2 linked regions of the Pseudoduganella albidiflava genome follow. Each later gene encodes a partner of the first gene's protein in a complex. Links are inferred from orthologs where the notes say so. Each region holds a gene or a part of one and is shown on either strand. Other genes may lie near its edges. The genes, in order: EYF70_RS05395 and dnaG.

What was found.
Region 2: the proteins of EYF70_RS05395 (region 1) and dnaG are in contact, whole or in part, in a crystal structure (PDB 2R6A), measured with the Geobacillus stearothermophilus proteins. The link is inferred for Pseudoduganella albidiflava from one-to-one orthologs. Residues at the interface, in WP_033016901.1 of Geobacillus stearothermophilus: Ser13, Glu15, Ala16, Gln18, Glu91, Leu92, Asp94, Ala95, Val96, Pro97, Thr98, Ala99, Ala100, Asn101, Tyr104, Tyr105, Ile108; in WP_049624496.1 of Geobacillus stearothermophilus: Lys456, Leu457, Leu458, Pro459, Ala460, Asn463, Ala464, Leu467, Leu535, Leu536, Ile537, Ala538, Gln544, Glu545, Asp548, Tyr549, His552.

What each region holds. Positions count from the first base shown.
Region 1 is NZ_CP036401.1:1,265,201-1,268,947, forward strand. What follows is about bases 1-2,974. They hold EYF70_RS05395 (replicative DNA helicase), read left to right. Parts: upstream 1-781; coding sequence 782-2,167; downstream 2,168-2,974. Other genes in these bases: rplI (50S ribosomal protein L9), read left to right, coding at 1-235; EYF70_RS05400 (DUF47 domain-containing protein), read left to right, coding at 2,244-2,870; EYF70_RS05405 (inorganic phosphate transporter), read left to right, coding at 2,896-2,974. Outside these bases: more of EYF70_RS05405, read left to right, coding at 2,975-3,747. UniProt on the Escherichia coli protein: The main replicative DNA helicase, it participates in initiation and elongation during chromosome replication. Travels ahead of the DNA replisome, separating dsDNA into templates for DNA synthesis.
Region 2 is NZ_CP036401.1:619,538-635,560, forward strand. The notes cover bases 11,074-13,984. They hold dnaG (DNA primase), read left to right. Parts: upstream 11,074-11,586; coding sequence 11,587-13,383; downstream 13,384-13,984. Other genes in these bases: EYF70_RS02755 (GatB/YqeY domain-containing protein), read left to right, coding at 11,074-11,466; rpoD (RNA polymerase sigma factor RpoD), read left to right, coding at 13,932-13,984. In the rest of the region: EYF70_RS02690 (endonuclease/exonuclease/phosphatase family protein), read right to left, coding at 1-218; ybaK (Cys-tRNA(Pro) deacylase), read left to right, coding at 255-746; glycerol-3-phosphate 1-O-acyltransferase PlsY, read left to right, coding at 790-1,422; EYF70_RS02705 (DsbA family oxidoreductase), read left to right, coding at 1,511-2,194; EYF70_RS02710 (DUF427 domain-containing protein), read left to right, coding at 2,337-2,627; EYF70_RS02715 (metal-dependent hydrolase), read left to right, coding at 2,628-3,854; EYF70_RS02720 (ion transporter), read left to right, coding at 3,895-4,800; EYF70_RS30975 (hypothetical protein), read left to right, coding at 4,930-5,100; tRNA (adenosine(37)-N6)-threonylcarbamoyltransferase complex transferase subunit TsaD, read right to left, coding at 5,114-6,145; nitrite reductase small subunit NirD, read left to right, coding at 6,503-6,913; EYF70_RS02735 (3-deoxy-7-phosphoheptulonate synthase), read right to left, coding at 6,934-7,992; EYF70_RS31470 (hypothetical protein), read right to left, coding at 8,112-8,327; DNA-binding protein YbiB, read left to right, coding at 8,326-9,216; EYF70_RS02745 (BaiN/RdsA family NAD(P)/FAD-dependent oxidoreductase), read left to right, coding at 9,280-10,488; rpsU (30S ribosomal protein S21), read left to right, coding at 10,660-10,872; more of EYF70_RS02755, read left to right, coding at 11,017-11,073; more of rpoD, read left to right, coding at 13,985-16,023. UniProt on the Escherichia coli protein: RNA polymerase that catalyzes the synthesis of short RNA molecules used as primers for DNA polymerase during DNA replication.

The sequences.
Region 1 (3,747 bases):
CGGCATGACCGTGACCGTGGCGCAAAAAGCCGGTGTCGATGGCCGCCTGTTCGGCTCCGTCACCAACTTCGACATCGCCGAAGCGCTGACCAAGGCCGGTTTCCCGGTCGAGAAAGCCGCCGTGCGCCTGCCGAACGGCCCGCTGAAGACCACCGGCGAGCACCCGGTGTCGGTGTCGCTGCACACGGACGTGGTGGTCGACGTGACCGTCGCCGTCGTGGGCGAAGCTGCTTAATTATCGGGATCTTTTCCTCGGTAAGACAGTCGTGCATGTAAAAAAGCCGGGTTCGCCCGGCTTTTTTATTGCCGGCCCGCTTATCGGCCCGCTTATCGGCTCGGTTATCGGCCCGCTTATCGGCTCAGTTATCGGCTCGATTGCATGCACGGAAGCCGTCATGCTGTGACAGGCCGCGCGATGCGCCGCGCTGCACCGGAACACGCAGCGATACCGCGCATGCAGATTCGCCAATCGCGACCGCAAATGGTTTCCACGAACCGTTTCGGAGCGAACCCGGAGCGCCTCGCGCAAGCCTGTGCCGTTTCCACCAGGATTCGCCCTGTTTCCACCACATTCGCGCTGTCTCCACCATCGTCCGTGTCGTTTTCGCCACCGTCCGCGCTGCCGCATGAAGGGCGACAGGCCCGCCATTTGGCTGCTATAACAGACAGGTAGAGCGACGATGCACGGCCGCTGCAAGGCCGTCGCGAAAGCTGCCCGCAGGGCAGCGATCTTGCCAACCATTATGAACTTTGGCCTGCTTATGCAGGTATAATGCGCGCCATGAATGCCCCATCCGACCCGCAAGTCGATTCCCTCCGTATCCCGCCCCATTCCATCGAAGCCGAACAATCGGTGATCGGCGGTTTGCTGCGCGATAACGCCGCATGGGACCGCATCGCCGACTTCATGCACGCGGAGGATTTCTATCGCTACGACCACCGGATCATCTTTGAACAGATGGTCCGCCTGATCAATGCCGGCAAGCCGGCGGACGTGATCACCGTGTTCGAAGCGCTGACGATGCTGGGCAAGGCCGATGAAGTGGGCGGCCTGCAATACCTGAATGCGATGGCGCAAAACACGCCATCGGCGGCGAACATCCGCCGATATGCCGAGATCGTGCGCGACCGCGGCGTGCTGCGCCAGCTGATCACGGTGGCCGATGAAATCTCCGGCAACGCCTTCAGCCCGCAGGGCAAGGAAGTCAAGCAGATGCTCGACGAAGCCGAGTCGAAGATCTTCGCGATCGCCGAGCAGGGCGCGCGCGGCTCGTCCGGCTGGACCGCGGTGCAGCCGCTGCTGACCCAGGTGGTCGAGCGCATCGATGAACTGTACAGCCGCGACAGCGGCAGCGAGATCACCGGCGTGCCGACCGGCTTTGCCGACCTGGACAAGATGACGTCCGGCCTGCAGCCCGGCGACCTGGTCATCGTGGCCGGCCGCCCATCGATGGGCAAGACGGCATTTTCCGTCAACATCGGTGAAAACGTCGCGATCGAAGCGGGCCTGCCCGTCGCCGTCTTCTCGATGGAGATGGGTGGCGCGCAGCTGGCGATGCGTATGCTGGGCTCCGTTGGCCAGCTCGACCAGCATCGCCTGCGTACCGGCAAGCTGAACGACGAAGACTGGCCGCGCCTGACGCACGCGATCCAGAAAATGAATGAAGCCCAGCTGTACATCGACGAGACGCCGGCGCTGAACCCGATCGAGATGCGCGCGCGCGCGCGCCGCCTGGCGCGCCAGTGTGGCAAGCTGGGCCTGATCATCGTCGACTACCTGCAGCTGATGACGGGCTCGCAGGCGGGCGACAACCGCGCCGCCGAGATCTCGGAAATCTCGCGGTCGCTGAAGGGCCTGGCGAAGGAACTGCATTGCCCGGTGATCGCGCTGTCGCAGCTGAACCGCTCGCTGGAACAACGACCCAACAAACGTCCCGTGATGTCCGACCTGCGCGAATCCGGCGCTATCGAACAGGATGCGGACGTGATCATCTTCCTGTACCGCGACGAAGTCTACAACCCCGATTCGCCGGACAAGGGTACCGCCGAGATCATCATCGGCAAGCAGCGTAACGGCCCGATCGGCGCGATCCGACTCACGTGGATGGGCATGTACACCAAGTTCGGCAACTACACCGGTAACCTGTCGATCTACCAGGGCGACTGATACCCGGCAGCACCAAGAGGGGCCGTATAGAGCAACGGCCCTGGCAGCACCCCCGAATCAACCAACGGAGAATAAAATGTTTGGACGCCTGATGCCCACCGAGGGCAAATTCTTTGACCTGTTCAACCAGCATGCTGAACTGTGCGTCAAGGGCGCGAAAGAAATGCTGGGCCTGATGACCAATTTCGATGACCTGGAAAACCGCGTGCATGCGATCGAAAGCATCGAGAAACAGGCCGACAAGATCACCTACACCACGGTGGACCTGCTGCACAAGACGTTCATCACGCCGATCGACCGGGACGATATCCACAAGCTGATCACCAAGATGGACGACATCCTGGACATGATGGAAGACGCCGGCCAGACCGTGTCGCTGTACGACCTGCACGCCGTCACGCCGGAAGCCAAGCGCCTGGCCGAACTGGTGCTGGCCTGCTGCGAGAAGGTCAAGGAAGCGGTGGCCCTGCTGTCGAACATGGACAATGCCCGCGACATCGTCGGCATCTGCGAGGAAATCGACCGCCTGGAATCGGACGCCGACCACGTGATGCGCGCCGCCATGTCCAAGCTGTTCCGCGACGAACCGGACGTGCGCAACCTGATCAAGATGAAGGCGATCTACGAGATCCTGGAAACCGTGACCGACCGCTGCGAAGACGTGGCCAACATCATCGAAGGCATCATCGTCGAGAACGCGTAAGCGTCCGCACGGGTAAAACAATAACATGCAGACCTTAGAAATCAGCATCTACGCGCTGGGGCTCCTGATCGCCCTGGCGCTGGTTTTCGACTTCATGAACGGCTTCCACGATGCCGCGAACGCGATCGCCACGGTGGTCTCGACCGGCGTGCTGAAGCCGCAGACCGCCGTGGCCATGGCCGCCTTCTTCAACTTCGTGGCGATCTTCGTCGTCGGCCTGCATGTGGCGACGACGATCGGCAAGGGCACCATCGACCCGCACGTGGTGGACCACCACGTGATCTTCGGCGCGCTGGTCGGCGCCATCGTGTGGAACGTGATCACCTGGTACTACGGCATTCCCTCGTCGTCGTCGCACGCGCTGATCGGCGGCCTGGTCGGCGCCGCGGTCGCCAAGGCGGGTACCGGCGCGCTGATCGCCAGCGGCCTGATCAAGACGGTGGTGTTCATCGTCGTGGCGCCGCTGCTGGGCTTCTTCCTCGGCACGCTGATCATGCTGATCGTGTCGTGGGTGTTCGTGAAGTCCACGCCGCGCCGCATCGACACGTGGTTCCGCCGCCTGCAGCTGGCATCCGCCGCCGCCTACAGCCTGGGCCACGGCGGCAACGATGCGCAGAAGACCATGGGCATCATCTGGATGCTGCTGATCGCCTCCGGCCACGTGGCCGCCGATGCGACCGAGCCGCCTACCTGGGTCATCGTGTCCTGCTACGGCATGATCAGCTTCGGCACGCTGTTCGGCGGCTGGCGCATCGTCAAGACGATGGGCCAGAAGATCACCAAGCTGAAACCGGTGGGCGGCTTCTGCGCCGAAACCGGCGGCGCGATCACCCTGCTGATGGCGTCCTTCTGGGGCGTGCCTGTCTCGACCACGCAC
Region 2 (16,023 bases), 630 kb from region 1 along the record:
TTGCGGGTGCGGGACAGGACATCGCGCAATGCCGCCTGCGAAAAGATTTCCTGGAAGCCGATCACGTCCGCGTCGAGTTGATCGAGTTGCTGCGCGATCCAGTTCGCCTTGGCGTCGTAGCCTTCGGGAGTCAGGGGCTCGAGGTTGTCGTACAATTTCACGCCCGGCGGGGCGAGGTTGCAGACGTTGAAGGTCGCAAAGCGAATTTCTTCCTGCATAATGAGGAACTCCTTTTCAAACGATCGTAACACGGCATGGCCAAGAAAGAGCACATTTCAGAGACCCCGGCAACCGCGCTGCTCAGGCAGCACAAGGTGCCGTTCAGCGAACACCCTTACGAGTACGAAGAACATGGCGGCACCTCGGTGTCGTCGCGCGCACTGGGCGTCGACGAGCACCACGTGGTCAAGACCCTGGTGATGCAGGACGAAGCCGCCAAGCCATTGATTGTGCTGATGCACGGCGATCGCAAGGTGTCGACGAAAAATTTGGCGCGCAACATCGGCTGCAAGTCCGTCGAACCGTGCAAGCCGGAGGTCGCGCAGCGCCATTCGGGCTACATGGTGGGAGGTACTTCGCCGTTCGGCACGCGCAAGGCAATGCCGGTGTACGTCGAAGCATCCATCCTGCAACTGGAAACAATTTATATCAATGGCGGCCGGCGCGGTTTCCTGGTGGGCATCGCCCCCCGCACATTGACCGAGGTGCTGGGCGCGCGCCCGGTCACCTGCGCGCTGGCCGACTGATCGCCACGTGCTCCACCAACACTCCATAGGATAATTACAGGAAATGACTACCCTCCTGCTGGCGGTTGCCGCCTACCTGATCGGCTCGATCTCTTTCGCTGTCGTCGTGAGCAAGGTCTACGGCCTGTCCGACCCGCGCACCTACGGCTCCGGCAACCCGGGCGCCACCAATGTGCTGCGCAGCGGCAACAAGGGCGCCGCCATCTGGACCCTGGTCGGCGACGCCTTCAAGGGCTGGCTGGCGGTCTGGCTGGTGATCCGTTTCGCCGGCCAGCTCGGCGTCGGCGACGGCACCATCGCGCTGGTCGCCATCGCGGTCTTCCTCGGCCACCTGTGGCCGGTGTTCTTCCGCTTCGAGGGCGGCAAGGGCGTGGCGACGGCCGCCGGCGTGCTGCTGGCGCTGGATATCTGGCTTGGCCTGGCCACGCTCGCCACCTGGCTGATCATCGCCTACGCGTTCCGCTACTCGTCGCTGGCCGCGCTGATCGCCGCCGTGTTCGCGCCGCTGTACTACGGCCTGCTGTTCGGCGTGGAGCCGCAGCTGTTCGCGGTGGTGGCCATGTGCGGCCTGCTGATCTGGCGCCATGCGAAGAACATCGGCAACCTGATGGCCGGCAAGGAAAGCCGCATCGGCAGCAAGAGCAAGGGCGCCACCGCGGGTGCCAAGAAGAAGTAACTTGTAAAAGCGGCTTGCAATCCCGGCAACGGCCCTCATCATCCGGCGATCGGCCGCCGCCGGCGGCCCCGCATCCATGAAGGCCGCCATGTCCACACCCGCCATCTCCACGACCTCCACACCTGGCACACCCGCTCCGCTCCGTATCGATTTCGTTTCCGACGTGTCCTGCCCCTGGTGCGCGGTCGGGCTGAAGTCGCTGGAAACGGCGCTGGCCCGCATTCCCGAAGCGGCCGTCGAATTCCACTTCCAGCCCTTTGAACTCAACCCGGACATGGGCAAGGAAGGGCAGGACATCACCGAGCACATCGCCGAAAAATACGGCAGCACGCCGGAGCAGCAGGAACAGTCGCGCGAAATGATCCGCCAGCGCGGCGCGGCGGTCGGCTTCACGTTCGCGATGGACAAGCGCAGCCGCATCTACAACACCTTCGACGCCCACCGGCTGCTGCACTGGGCCGAGGAAGCGGGGCGCCAGAAGGAACTCAAGCACGCCCTGCTCGAAGCCTACTTCACGAACGGCGAAGACCCCAGCTCCCACGAGGTGCTGCTGGGCGCGGCAGAGCGGGTGGGGCTGGACCGAGCCGCCGCCCGGCAAGTGCTGGAATCCGGCCAGTTCGCCGACGAGGTGCGCATGCTCGAACAATACTGGCAGCAGGCCGGCGTGCGTTCGGTGCCGGCCGTCGTCATCAACCAGCGCCACCTCATTTCCGGCGGCCAGCCGCCCGAGGTGTTCGAAGGTGCGCTGCGGCAAATCCTGGCAGGCAAGTGATCCGCATGCCGGTGTGACCGCACCGGGTCTTTTGAGCTACACTGCCGCGGCACGAAATGTTGTTCATCCCGCCATCCACAGTGGGGAAGCGTGCGCGCAGCGAGCACCGTATCATCGGACCACAGACATCAGGAGAACAGCCATGCCGAAAGCCATCTGGAACGGCGCCGTCATCGCCGAGGCCACCGCCGACGAGGTGGAGATCGTCGAGCAGAACGTGTATTTCCCGCCCGAGCGCGTCAGGCGCGAATACCTGAAGGACAGCAGCCACACCACGCTGTGCCCCTGGAAGGGCGTGGCCAGCTACTATGACGTGGAAGTGGATGGCCAGTTGAACCGCAACGCCGCCTGGTACTACCCGGCCGCGAAGGACGCGGCCAAGGCCATCGAGGGCCGCATCGCGTTCTGGCACGGGGTCGAGGTCAGCCGCTGAGTGGATAACGTCACCCACACCTTCGTCGGGCTCGGCATCGGCGAACTGGTGCAACGCTCGCTGCCTGCCGAGCCCGACGAGGCGCGGCAGCGCACCCGCCACCGTCTGCTGCTGACAGCGTGCGCGGTGGCCAGCAATTTCCCCGACCTGGACCTGGTGCTGACCGACCTGCTGCCGGCACCGCTGGGCTACCTGCTGCACCACCGCGGCCATACCCATACCCTGCTGTACGCGATACCCCAGGCGCTGCTGCTGCTCGCCGCCTTGTGGCTGCTGTGGCCGAACGCGCGGCGCCTGCTCCGGCACAGCGGCCAGGCGCGGCTGGGGCTCGGGCTGGCCATCGGGCTCGGCTTCCTGCTGCACATGTCGATGGATTTCCTGAATTCTTACGGCATCCATCCACTGGCGCCGTTCGATCCGCGCTGGTTCTACGGCGACCTGGTGTTCATCGTCGAACCGGTGTTCTGGGTGGCCTTCGGCGTGCCGCTGGCGCTGGCCATCCCGCGGCGCTTCCTGCGCGGCGTGGCGCTGGCCGGGCTGGCGGCATTCCTGGGCTACGTCACCTGGCGCGGCTACCTGGATCCGGTCGCGCTGGCCGGCCTGCTGCTGATGGGCGGCTTCATCGCGGCGCTGCGCATCACGCGCATGCAGAGCCGGCGTGCGCTGGCCCTGTCGGCGCTGGTGTCGGTGGCCTTCATTGCCGTGCAGGGCGGCACCTCGTCGGTGGGGCGGGCCCGCGTGGAAGCGGCGCTGCAACGGGCCGATCCGGCATCGCGCGTGCTCGACGTGGCGATGACGGCCTTCCCGGCCCAGCCGCTATGCTGGTCCTTCGTGAGCATCGAGGAAAATGCCGGGCAGGGCAGCTACCGCATCCGCCGCGGCCTGCTCAACCTGGCGCCGGACGTGCTTGCGCATTGCCCGGCCGCGTTGGCCGATCCGGCCGCTCGCGACACGGAATCGGCCGGGGTGAGCTTTGCTTCCGCCTGGCAGGGCAGCCTGGCCACGCTGCGCACGCTGGCAAGGAACGATTGCCACGTGAACGCCTGGCTGCGCTTTGCGCGCATGCCGGCGGTGGATGCGGAAGTGGCCAGCGACCTGCGCTTCTCGGCCACGCCGCGCGGCAATTTCACGACGATGGACCTTGCCCAGGCCAGCCGCGAACCGTGCGGCAACGTGCCGCGCTGGGCGTATCCGCGCGCCGACCTGCTGGGGGCTGCGCTACATTGAGCCACCCCGCGACCATCCAGGCCCACCGCGTGAGTTCCCCATGAACACCCCCATGAACGAGCGTCCCACCAAGGCCCCGGCGCCGCCCGAGCTCTCGGCCGATCCGCACCAGCATTTCGGCAAGCCGGAGGGCGGCTGGCGCGAAGAGTTGTACGAGATCATCTTCGAGTCGCATACGCGCACGGGCCAGATCTTCGACCTCGTGCTGATCGGTGCGATCGTGCTGTCCGTCGTCACCGTGGTGCTGACGTCGATCGCGCCGGTGGCGCGCGCGTACGGGCCATGGCTGCTGGCGGCCGAATGGCTGTTCACGCTGCTGTTCACGGTCGAGTACATCGGCCGGCTGCTGTGCGTGAAGCGGCCGGACCGCTATGCGCGCAGCTTTTTCGGCATCATCGACCTGATGTCGGTGGTGCCCAGCTATGTATCGCTGTTCGTGCCCGGTTCGCATGTGCTGCTGGACGTGCGGATCCTGCGGCTGCTGCGCATCTTCCGGATCTTGAAGCTTACGCTGTATATCCAGGAATACGGCATGCTGGGCAATGCCCTGCTGGCCAGCCGGCGCAAGATCCTGATTTTTCTCTCCGTCGTGTTCATGATCGTGTTCCTGCTGGGCACGGTGATGTACGTGGTCGAGGGACCGCGGCACGGCTTCACCAGTATTCCCACGGCGGTTTATTGGGCCATCTCGACCGTGACGACGGTCGGCTTCGGCGACCTGGTGCCGAAGACGGATCTGGGCCGCGCCATCGCCTCGTGCATGATGCTGCTGGGCTGGGGCATCCTGGCGGTACCGACCGGCATCATCAGTTCCGAAATCACGCACCAGCGCGGCTTGCGCCCCGTTTCGGCGCGCGTCTGCACGCGCTGCCTGGCTTCCGGCCACGAGGCCGACGCGAGTTTCTGCAAGAGCTGCGGCGAGGCGCTGCCGCAAGAACCGCGCTGACCCTCGCAAGGTGCCGGGCGGCACGCCCGGCCATTGTCAATCCAACCACGACCGTTTCAAATTCGTGGCCATGGCACGCCATTTGCTGCTACATTGTCTCGTCTAGACATATTTCGCCAGGAGCGCACCATGAACGAATCAGTTTCGACCGCCGCGAAGTCGGCTCCACGCGAGCAGGCCAAGCCGCCGCGCACCGAGCGCATGGAAGAGTTACGCAAGAAACAGGTGAAGACCGGCGCTGTGGCGGCCGGCGGCCTGCTGGCCCTGGTGGGGCTGGCGGCAATGCTGCTGGGCGCCTGAACGACGCCAGCGGTCAGATAACCTTCAATTCATCCAGCGGCCATCGCGGCCGCACATTGAACGCATATTCCCGCTTCGCCGCGCCCGGATTGATCGACAGCCGCATCGCGCCGGCAAAGGCGATCATCGCGCCGTTATCGGTGCAGAACTCCAGTTCGGGGTAGTACACACGGAAGCGTTTCCTGGCTGCCGCCGCGTTCAGCGCGGCGCGCAGCTGGCTGTTCGCGCCCACGCCGCCGGCGATCACGAGCCGCTTCAGGCTCGTCTGCTTCAGCGCGGCCACGCACTTCGCCACCAGCACGTCGACGATCGCATCGACGAAGCCGCGCGCGATATTGGCCTTGTCCTGCTCGCAGACATTGGCGGCGCCGGCATTCTTCACGACCGTCAGCACGGCCGTCTTCAGCCCTGAAAAACTGAAGTTCAGGTCCTTCGAGTGCAACATCGGCCGGGGCAGCTTGTATGCGGCCGGATCGCCGAACTCGGCCAGGCGCGAAATGGCCGGCCCGCCCGGGTAGCCCAGCCCCAGCAGCTTGGCCGACTTGTCGAACGCCTCGCCGGCGGCATCGTCCAGCGTCTCGCCCAGCAGTTCGTACTGGCCCACGCCATCGACCCGCATCAGCTGCGTGTGGCCGCCCGACACCAGCAGCGCCACGAACGGAAACTCGGGCGGATCGGACGCCAGCAGCGGCGACAGCAGGTGGCCTTCCAGGTGGTGGATGCCGAGCACCGGCTTGTCCAGCGCCAGGCCCAGGCTGCACGCGATCGACGAACCGACCAGCAGCGCGCCGGCCAGGCCGGGGCCCTGGGTAAAGGCGATGGCATCGATATCGGCCGCGGCGATGTGCGCCCCTTCGAGCGTTTGCTGCAGCAGCGGGATAGCCCGGCGGATATGGTCGCGCGAAGCCAGTTCCGGCACCACGCCGCCATATTCCTCGTGCATGGCCACCTGCGAATGCAGCGCATGCGAAAGCAGGCCGCGGCCGGTGTCATACAGGGCCAGGCCGGTTTCATCACAGGAGGATTCGACGCCGAGAACGATCATGGTAGGGGCTAACAATGAGGACTGAAGATGACGGGCAATCCGCCATTGTATCGGAAAGCCGCGGCCACTTCAGCCAAGGCATCCCCAAGGCTGAGCCCGTGTCATGGTGGCATCGCAGGGATTTCAAGGAGCACCGCTCCTTGCCCGCGTTGCGGTGACGCCTTGCAAGGCGTCACTCCTTCCTGACACCATGACACGGGCTCAGCCATTGCAGGCCAGGAGGAGGGCGATCGCGGGGCGCGGGCGCACCGCGGCAGTGCGGTGGCGGGCCATGGCGGGGAGCTTTGCCGCCATGGTGATGGCATCGCTCTTGCTACTTCTACAGCGTTGCGGCGACCCGCCGTGGAAGGAGAGGCAATGCCCGAACACTGGAAACTGGTTTGCAAGGTCAAGGATATCGCGCCGGGAAGTGCGCACCACGTGCCGCGCGGCCTGGCATGGCAGGAGTTGCCGGGCGTGGCGGTGTTCCGCACGGCCGACGATCGCATCTATGCGCTGCTCGACAGTTGCCCGCACAAGGGCGCCCCGCTGTCACAGGGCATGGTGCTGGGCGAGCATGTGGCATGCCCGCAGCATCACTGGAATATCGCACTGGAGACGGGCTGCGCGGTGGCACCCGAGCAGGGTTGCACGCGGCGCTACAGCGTCAAGGTGGAGGACGGCAAGATCTACCTGGATTTGCTGGAGCTGAACGCGCCGGCCAGCCGCGCGGAAGCGGCGCTGGCCGGCACGTATGGCGTGGCGCCATTGGCCAGCACCTATCCATAGAAGAAGCGCGGCCGGCGTGCTTACGGCCGGCGGCGCAGTTCCGCGTCGGCCGACTTCAGCATCTGCACCGTGGTTTCCCAGTCGATGCAGGCGTCCGTCACCGAGCAGCCATACTTCAGTTCGGACAAATCGGCAGGGATCTTCTGGTTGCCGGCGCAGATGTTCGATTCGATCATCACGCCCACCAGCGAACGGTTGCCGTGCACGATCTGGTTGGTCACGTCCGTCATCACCAGCGGCTGCAGTTCCGGCTTCTTGTAGCTGTTCGCGTGCGAGCAGTCGACCACGATATTGGCCGGCAGCTTGGCTTTCGCCAGCGCCTGCTCGGCGATCGTGACCGACACGGAATCGTAGTTCGGGCGGCCATCGCCGCCGCGCAGCACCACGTGGCCGTAGGCATTGCCGCGCGTGCGCACGACGGAAACGCTGCCTTCGCCATTGATGCCCAGGAAAGCGTGCGGGTTGGCGGCGGACAGGATCGCGTTGATGGCGATGCTGATGTCGCCATCGGTGCCGTTCTTGAAGCCGACCGGCGTCGACAGGCCCGACGACATCTCGCGGTGCGTCTGCGATTCGGTGGTGCGCGCGCCGATCGCGGTCCAGGCGATCAGGTCGCCCAGGTATTGCGGCGAGATGGGATCGAGCGCCTCAGTCGCGGTGGGCAGGCCCAGCTCGCACACGTCGAGCAGGAACTGGCGCGCCTTTTCCATGCCGATATCCACGCGGAACGAATCATCCATGAACGGGTCGTTGATGTAGCCCTTCCAGCCGGTGGTGGTGCGCGGCTTCTCGAAATACACGCGCATCACCAGCAGCATCGTGTCCTTGACCTCTTCCTGCAGCGCCTTCAGGCGGCGGGCATAGTCCAGGCCGGCCACCGGATCGTGGATCGAGCAGGGCCCGACCACCACGAACAGGCGCCTGTCCTTGCGGTCGAGGATGTTGCGCAGGTCTTCGCGGCCCCTGGTGACGGTGGCGAATGCCGTGTCCGTCATGGGCAGCTTCGCGTGCAGTTCGGCCGGCGTGGGCATGGACGCGAACGAGGTAACATTGATGTTTTCGAGGTCGAGGGCAGTCATGGCTTCAGTTCTATGGCTTGTTTCTGTGCTTGGGGACGATGTATCGGGCTGTTCCTGGAGGCTTCGTGGCCATGGCTCGCGACTATGCTTCGGTAATGCACTGTCGGCTTCAGGTTTTCTTATGGGTAGTCGATTAGTGTAGCCGAAATGCGGTAAGCTGTTTCCATGAGTATCGAAAACACATCTTCTTCCACTTTGCCATCCACCTCGCCGGCCTCATCGGCGTCCACATCGGTATCCACCCTGGCGTCCACATCGGCACCCGCGGCGGACCGTTTCATTGCCGCGCCATTCATCAAGGAAATCGGCCGCGGCGTGAAGGGTGCGCGTAGCATGAGCCGTGCCGATGCCTTTACGCTCTATGACGCCATGCTGCATGGCCGCGTGTCCGACCTGGAGCTGGGCGGCATCCTGCTGGCCATGCGCATCAAGGGCGAATCCGTGGACGAGCTGGCCGGCTTCCTGGATGCCGCCGAAGCGTCGTTCACGCCGCTGCAGGCGCCCGCCGGTCCGTATGCGCCGGTGCTGATTCCCACCTACAACGGTGCGCGCAAGATGGCCAACCTGACAGCGCTGCTGGCGCTGCTGCTGGCGCGCGAAGGCGTGCCGGTGCTGGTGCACGGCGTCGCGCATAACGTGGGCCGCATCGCCACCGCCGAGGTGCTGGCCGAGCTGGGCATCGCCGCCGCCACCACGGTCGCGGAAGCGGAACGCGCGCTGGCCGAAGGCCACGTCAGCTTCATCACGATCGACACGCTGGCGCCCAGGCTGGCCCATCAGCTGGAACTGCGGCGCATCCTCGGCGTGCGCAATTCCACGCACACGATCGTCAAGATCCTGCAGCCGTTCGCCGCTCCGGCGCTGCGGCTGGTGTCGTACACGCATCCGGAATACCTGGAAACGCTGGGCGAGTACTTCACCACGGCCGCTCCGCATGCCCGCGGCGACGCATTCCTCATGCGCGGCACCGAAGGGGAAACGGTGGCGAACGCCAACAAGGCGCAAAAGATCGACTGGTTCCACGATGGCGAGCGCACCGTGCTCGTCGAGCGGCAAATGATCGCCGACACCGAGCCCGCGCTGCCTGAAGACAAGAGCGCCGCCGCCACCGCCGCCTGGATCCAGGCCGTGCTGCGCGGCGAGGTCCCGGTGCCCGATCCGATCGCCCAGCAGGTGGGCCACATCGTCACCGTCGCCCGCGAAGTGCGTGCCCGTCACGGCTGAGGCAATAGCCCAGCCTTCCCCCATTGCGGTAGAATGCCCGGTTTGACTGGCGGGACGGGCGTGATGGCGGAACAGTTTGACGTGGTGGTAATCGGTGCGGGCGCGGCCGGAATGATGTGCGCGGCGGCGGCGGGGCAGCGCGGCAAGCGCGTCGTGCTGGTCGACCATGCCGAGAAGCTGGCCGAGAAGATCCGCATTTCCGGCGGCGGGCGCTGCAATTTTACCAATATCAGTGCGGGGCCGGCCCATTTCCTGTCCGAGAACCCGCACTTCGCCAAGAGTGCGCTGTCGCGCTATACGCCGCAGGATTTCCTCGCGCTGGTGAAGAAATACCGCATCGCTTACCACGAGAAGCACAGGGGCCAGCTGTTCTGCGACGACTCGGCCGAGCAAATCATCGACATGCTGAAAGCCGAGTGCAACGCCGGCAACGTGCGCTGGCGCATGCCCGCCACGGTGCAGGGCGTGGAACAGCAAGGCGAGCGTTTCCTGGTGCAGACCAGTGCCGGCCTGATCGATGCGGGTGCCGTGGTGATCGCCACCGGCGGCCTGTCGATCCCGAAGATCGGCGCCACCGATTTCGGCTACCGCATCGCCAGCCAGTTCGGGCTGGCGATCGTCGAGCCCCGCCCGGCGCTGGTGCCGCTCACCTTCGATGCCCAGCAGTGGCAGCCGTTCGTGCCGCTGGCCGGGGTGTCGCTGGAAGTCGACGTGGAGACCGGTACGCTGAAGGGCCGCAAGGCCACGGGGGCACGTTTCCGCGAAGACCTGCTGTTCACGCACCGCGGCCTGTCCGGCCCGGCGATCCTGCAGATTTCCAGTTTCTGGCAACCCGGCACGCCGATCACGATCAACCTGTTGCCGGAACTCGACGTGGCCGCCACGCTGCTGGAAGGGAAGGGTACGATCAAGAAGCACCTGGGCAACGTGCTGGCGCAATGGCTGCCGGCGCGCCTGGCCGAAGGCTTGCTGCAGGCCCATGGCTTCCAGGCCGATGCGCGCCTGGCCGACATGCAGGACGCCCAACTGCGCCGCCTCGGCCAGGCCGTCAACGCCTGGACCATTACGCCGAACGGCTCCGAGGGCTACCGCAAGGCCGAGGTGACACGGGGCGGTGTCGACACGAAAGAGCTGTCGCAGCAGACCATGATGGCCAACCGCGTGCCCGGCCTGTATTTCATCGGCGAATCCGTCGACGTCACGGGGTGGCTGGGAGGCTACAACTTCCAGTGGGCCTGGGCCTCGGGGATGGCCGCCGGGCTGGCAGTCTGATATGATGCCGGACCCGCCAACGCTGTCACGGTGCGGGTTCTGTTGTGTTCGGATGTGTATTGGCAAGCATGAGAGTAGGCACGGGGGGAGGCACGAAGCCTCTTGTCTGTCTGGACAAAAGCTGATAATATCGCCGTCTTCCTAAAAACCCTCTAACGGTTTGAATTTTACATGACCACTATCCGCCTTAAAGAAAACGAGCCGTTCGAAGTTGCCATGCGCCGCTTCAAGCGCACCATCGAAAAAACCGGTCTGCTGACCGAACTGCGCGCACGCGAGTTCTACGAAAAGCCGACCGCAGAGCGCAAGCGCAAGCTGGCCGCTGCCGTGAAGCGTCACTACAAGCGCATCCGCAGCCAGCAACTGCCGAAGAAGCTGTACTAATTCTCGCCTTCGCAGACCGGGCCGTCGACGGCGCTTTTCGCCTCCGGTCCGCTTGCGTAGCGATCACCCGCTCCGGCATCGTCCGCAGCGGGTTTTCGTTTTTACCGCACTGTTTTTACCAGTGACATTTGCCCGAGGACACCCATGAGCCTGAAAGCCCAGATTTCCGATGACATGAAAGCCGCGATGCGCGCCAAGGAGGCCGGCAAGCTGGCCACGATCCGCCTGATCCTGGCGGACATCAAGCGCAAGGAAGTGGATGAGCAGATCGAACTGAACGATACCCAGGTGCTGGCCGTCGTGGAAAAGATGATCAAGCAGCGCAAGGATTCGATCACGCAGTTCGAAGCCGGCGGCCGCGCCGACCTGGCCGACATCGAGAAGGCCGAGCTGGCCGTGCTGGCCGCCTACATGCCCGCCGGCCTGTCGGACGAGGAAGTGGCCGCCGAAGTGAAGGCCGCCGTGGCCGAATCCGGTGCCGCCGGCCCGCAGGACATGGGCAAGGTGATGGCCATCCTGAAGCCGAAGCTGGCTGGCCGTGCCGACATGACCGCCGTGTCCGGTCTCGTCAAGAAAGCGCTGACGGGCGCCTGAACCCGCCGCTTTTTGCTGGCATCTTGCAGACGTCATGTGCCGTTGAGCTGGATCAAGTTCCAGCCAGGCACGGCGTTATAGCCTGATCTGTAACAATATGGAAGAACCGCGGTTGCCACAGTGATTCCACAATCCTTCATTTCCGACTTGCTGAACCGCGTCGACATCGTCGACGTGGTCGGGCGCTATGTGCAACTGAAAAAGGCCGGCGCCAATTTCCAGGGCCTGTGCCCGTTCCACAACGAAAAATCGCCCAGCTTCACCGTCAGCCCCACCAAGCAGTTCTACCACTGCTTCGGCTGCCAGGCGCACGGCACCGCGATCGGCTTCCTGATCGAATATTCCGGCCTGGGCTTCGTCGATGCCGTCAAGGACTTGGCGCAAAACGTGGGCATGACGGTACCGGAAGCGGACGACAAGATCCCGCCGGCCCAGCGCGCGCAGATGCAGGCGCAGAGCCTGGCGCTGTCCGAGGCGATGACGCTGGCCGCCGATTTCTATAAAGGCGCGCTACGCAAGGCGCCGAATGCGATCGGCTACCTGAAGGGCCGCGGCCTGACGGGCGAGATCGCGGCCCGCTTCGCGCTCGGCTATGCCCCGGAAGGCTGGGACAACCTGCGCGCCGTGTTCCCCCAATACGATGCGCCGGTGCTGGCCGAAGCCGGCCTCGTCATCGACAAGGTCGACGAGGAAGGCCGCCACATCAAGCGCTACGACCGTTTCCGCGAACGCGTGATGTTCCCGATCCGCAATACCAAGGGGCAGGTGATCGCCTTTGGCGGCCGGATCATGGAACAGGGCGAGCCAAAGTACTTGAATTCCCCCGAAACGCCTTTATTTTCAAAGGGTTCGGAACTGTACGGCTTGTTCGAGGCACGCCAGGCGATCCGCGATGCGGGGTATGTGCTGGTGACCGAAGGCTATATGGACGTGGTGGCGCTGGCCCAGATGGGCTTTCCGCAGGCGGTCGCCACGCTGGGCACCGCGTGCACGCCGATCCATGTGCAAAAGCTGCTGCGGCAGACGGATAACGTGGTGTTCAGCTTCGATGGCGACCGGGCCGGCCGCAAGGCGGCGCGGCGCGCGCTGGAAGCCTGCCTGCCCTACGCGGCGGACGACAAGACCATCAAGTTCCTGTTCCTGCCCTCGGAACACGACCCGGACAGCTATATCCGCGAGTTCGGCGCCGAAGGCTTCGAGCAGCAGGTGCAGGAAGCCATGCCGCTGTCGCAGTTCCTGTTGCGCGAAGCGGCGGGCGAGCATGACCTGGGCGAACCGGAAGGCCGCGCCCGCGCGCAATTCGATGCCAAGCCGATGCTGCAGGCCATGGCGCCGTCGGCCCTGCGCCTGCAGATCGTGCGGGGCCTGGCATCGATGACGCAGAGCACGCCTGGCGAAATCGAGGCGTTGTTCGAGCTGAGCAAGCCGGTGGCGGCCAGCCGGCGGGCGCCGCCGAAGTCGAAGCGCCAGGAGCCGGTGGGGCTGGAATTGAAGATCATTCGCTGCCTCATCACGCACCCGTCGCTGTCGCTGCAGATCGACGAGTCTGCGATGGAAGCGTTCCGCCAGTTCGGCGCCGAACAGTGCGAATACCTGGTGCACCTAGTGCAAACGGCGCAGGCATTGGGCGACAGCGCCACCTTTGCCGCGCTGGCCCAGCAAATGAAGGAAGAGGGGCCGGAATACGATGCGCTCATCGGTGAAATCGCCGCCGCGGAAGAGCCCGATATCGAAGGCGAGCGGCTGTGGCTGAAAGCCACGATACGCCAGCTGAAGGAGCAAACGGTGAAAGCTGAACTTGATCAGATTCTGTCGTCAGGCAAGCTGACCGACGAGTTGCGGACCCGTTATCACGAATTAAAGGCGATGCAGGACATGTTATCGCGTGAAGAGCAATCGACGCTGAGTAACAGATAATCCCGAATCACCCGGGAGATGCGGTGCCAAGGCCGCACTCCTGGCATTGAAAAGGTGGCGTGCTATAATAAAACGCTAAGTATTTCAATACCTTGGCAAGGTACTTCAATTCAAAATTTGTGTTTGTTTTCAGTAAGTTGGGCTCATGGCCGGTGCAGGATGCATGGTAAATGCGGTGTGCTGGAGGCCGGGTCCGGACTTGGTTGAGACGGCGCGAGTTTCTTGTCGCCGCACAGGCAAAACAGCCTGGACCCTCACACCATTCGTGCCCCTAGCCCCCGCGCGCAGTCATACAGTAGAATTTCTGCCAAACATGGCCGTTCAATAACATCGAGCGGTTGCCGGCAGCTTCAGGACTGTCGCCGGGAATGAGCAAGGAAGTTTTGTAGCAGTGCCGGATGGGAGTCCCGCAGTGTGTCGCAGCGGTTGCTGCGTGGGCTCCGGTGATTACGGCATCGTCCTAACCCGTAAAGCAAGTCGTTGTGACATCGAAAGCGCCTGTGCCAGCAAAGAAACCTGAAACCAAAGCGGCTGAAAAGCCCAGCAAAGTGACCGCCAAGGCAGCGAAGACGGCCGACAAGTCCGAAATCAGCACGGAGGCGGGCGTGGAGTCGCGCGCGCCCGCGGCACCGCCAGGGGTCAGCCAGACCACCGATGCGGCCACCCTTGCCGCGATCGACACGTCCGGCTACGTGCTCCCGTCCGTGAAAGTACCGGGCCGGCGCGGTCGCAAGCCAAAGGAGTTCCAGCCCGAGAACGACGAAGTCGCCGCGCTGAACGCCGTCGAGCGCGCCGAACTGAAAGCCGTGGACAAGGCGAAAGCCAAGGACCGCAAGGCCAAGGAAAAGGCGCTGCTGAAGGATGCGTTCTCGTCGGATACGGAAGCCACCGAGGAAGAGCTCGAACGCCGCCGCCAGAAGCTGAAAACGCTGATCAAGTTCGGCAAGGAACGCGGCTTCCTCACGTACGCCGAGATCAACGATCACCTGCCGGACAATATCGTCGACCCGGAAGCGATCGAAGGCATCATCGGCACGTTCAACGACATGGGCATTGCCGTGTACGAACACGCGCCCGATGCCGAGACGCTGCTGCTGTCCGATAACGTTGCCACGGTGACCAGCGATGATGAAGCGGAAGCCGCGGCCGAGGCCGCGCTGTCCACCGTCGACTCCGACTTCGGCCGCACGACCGACCCGGTGCGCATGTACATGCGCGAGATGGGTTCCGTCGAACTGCTGACGCGCGAAGGCGAGATCGAGATCGCGAAACGCATCGAGGATGGCCTGAAGGACATGATCCAGGCGATTTCCGCCTGCCCGGTCACGATCGCCGAAATCATCGCTACCTCCGACCGCATCCGCCAGGACGAGATCAAGATCGACGAGATCGTCGACGGCCTCGTCGATGAAAACGAGGATGCGCCCGCGCCACCGGCACCGCCGGTCGCGGCCGACGACGAGGACGACGAGGAAGCGGAAGAAGAAGAGGAAGAAGAGGAAGAAGAAGAGGCCAGCGCTTCGGGCGCGGCGGCCGGCTACTCGGCCGAGCAGCTGGAAACGCTGAAGAACAATGCGCTGGCCAAGTTCGATGAAATCGCCAACCAGTTCGACAAGATGCGCAAGGCTTTCGAGAAGGAAGGCTACAGCTCGAAGTCGTACGTGAAGGCGCAGGATGCGATCTCGAACGAACTGCTGGGCATCCGCTTCACGGCCAAGGTGGTGGAAAAGCTGTGCGACACGCTGCGCGGCCAGGTCGACGAAGTGCGCCACATCGAGAAGCAGATCCTCGACGTGGCCGTGAACAAGTGCGGCATGCCGCGCGCCCACTTCATCAAGGTCTTCCCCGGCAATGAAACGAACCTGGAATGGGTCGACAGCGAAGTGGCCGCCGGCCACGCGTACAGCGCGATCCTGGGCCGTAACATTCCCACGATCAAGGAACTGCAGCAACGGCTGATCGACCTGCAAGCGCGCGTCGTGCTGCCGCTGCCGGACCTGCGCAACATCAACCGCCAGATGGCGGCCGGCGAAATGAAGGCGCGCAAGGCCAAGCGCGAAATGACGGAAGCGAACTTGCGCCTGGTAATCTCGATCGCCAAGAAGTACACGAACCGCGGCCTGCAATTCCTCGACCTGATCCAGGAAGGCAATATCGGCCTGATGAAGGCCGTGGACAAGTTCGAGTACCGCCGCGGTTATAAATTCTCCACGTATGCCACGTGGTGGATCCGCCAGGCCATCACGCGCTCGATCGCCGACCAGGCGCGCACGATCCGCATCCCGGTGCACATGATCGAAACGATCAACAAGATGAACCGGATCAGCCGCCAGATCTTGCAGGAAACCGGTGCCGAACCCGATCCGGCCACCCTGGCGATCAAGATGGAGATGCCGGAAGACAAGATCCGCAAGATCATGAAGATCGCCAAGGAACCGATCTCGATGGAAACGCCGATCGGCGACGACGACGATTCCCACCTGGGCGACTTCATCGAGGACAACAACACCCTCGCGCCATCGGATGCGGCCTTGCATGCTTCCATGCGCGGCGTGGTGAAGGATGTGCTCGATTCGCTGACGCCGCGTGAAGCGAAAGTGCTGCGCATGCGCTTCGGTATCGAAATGTCGACCGACCACA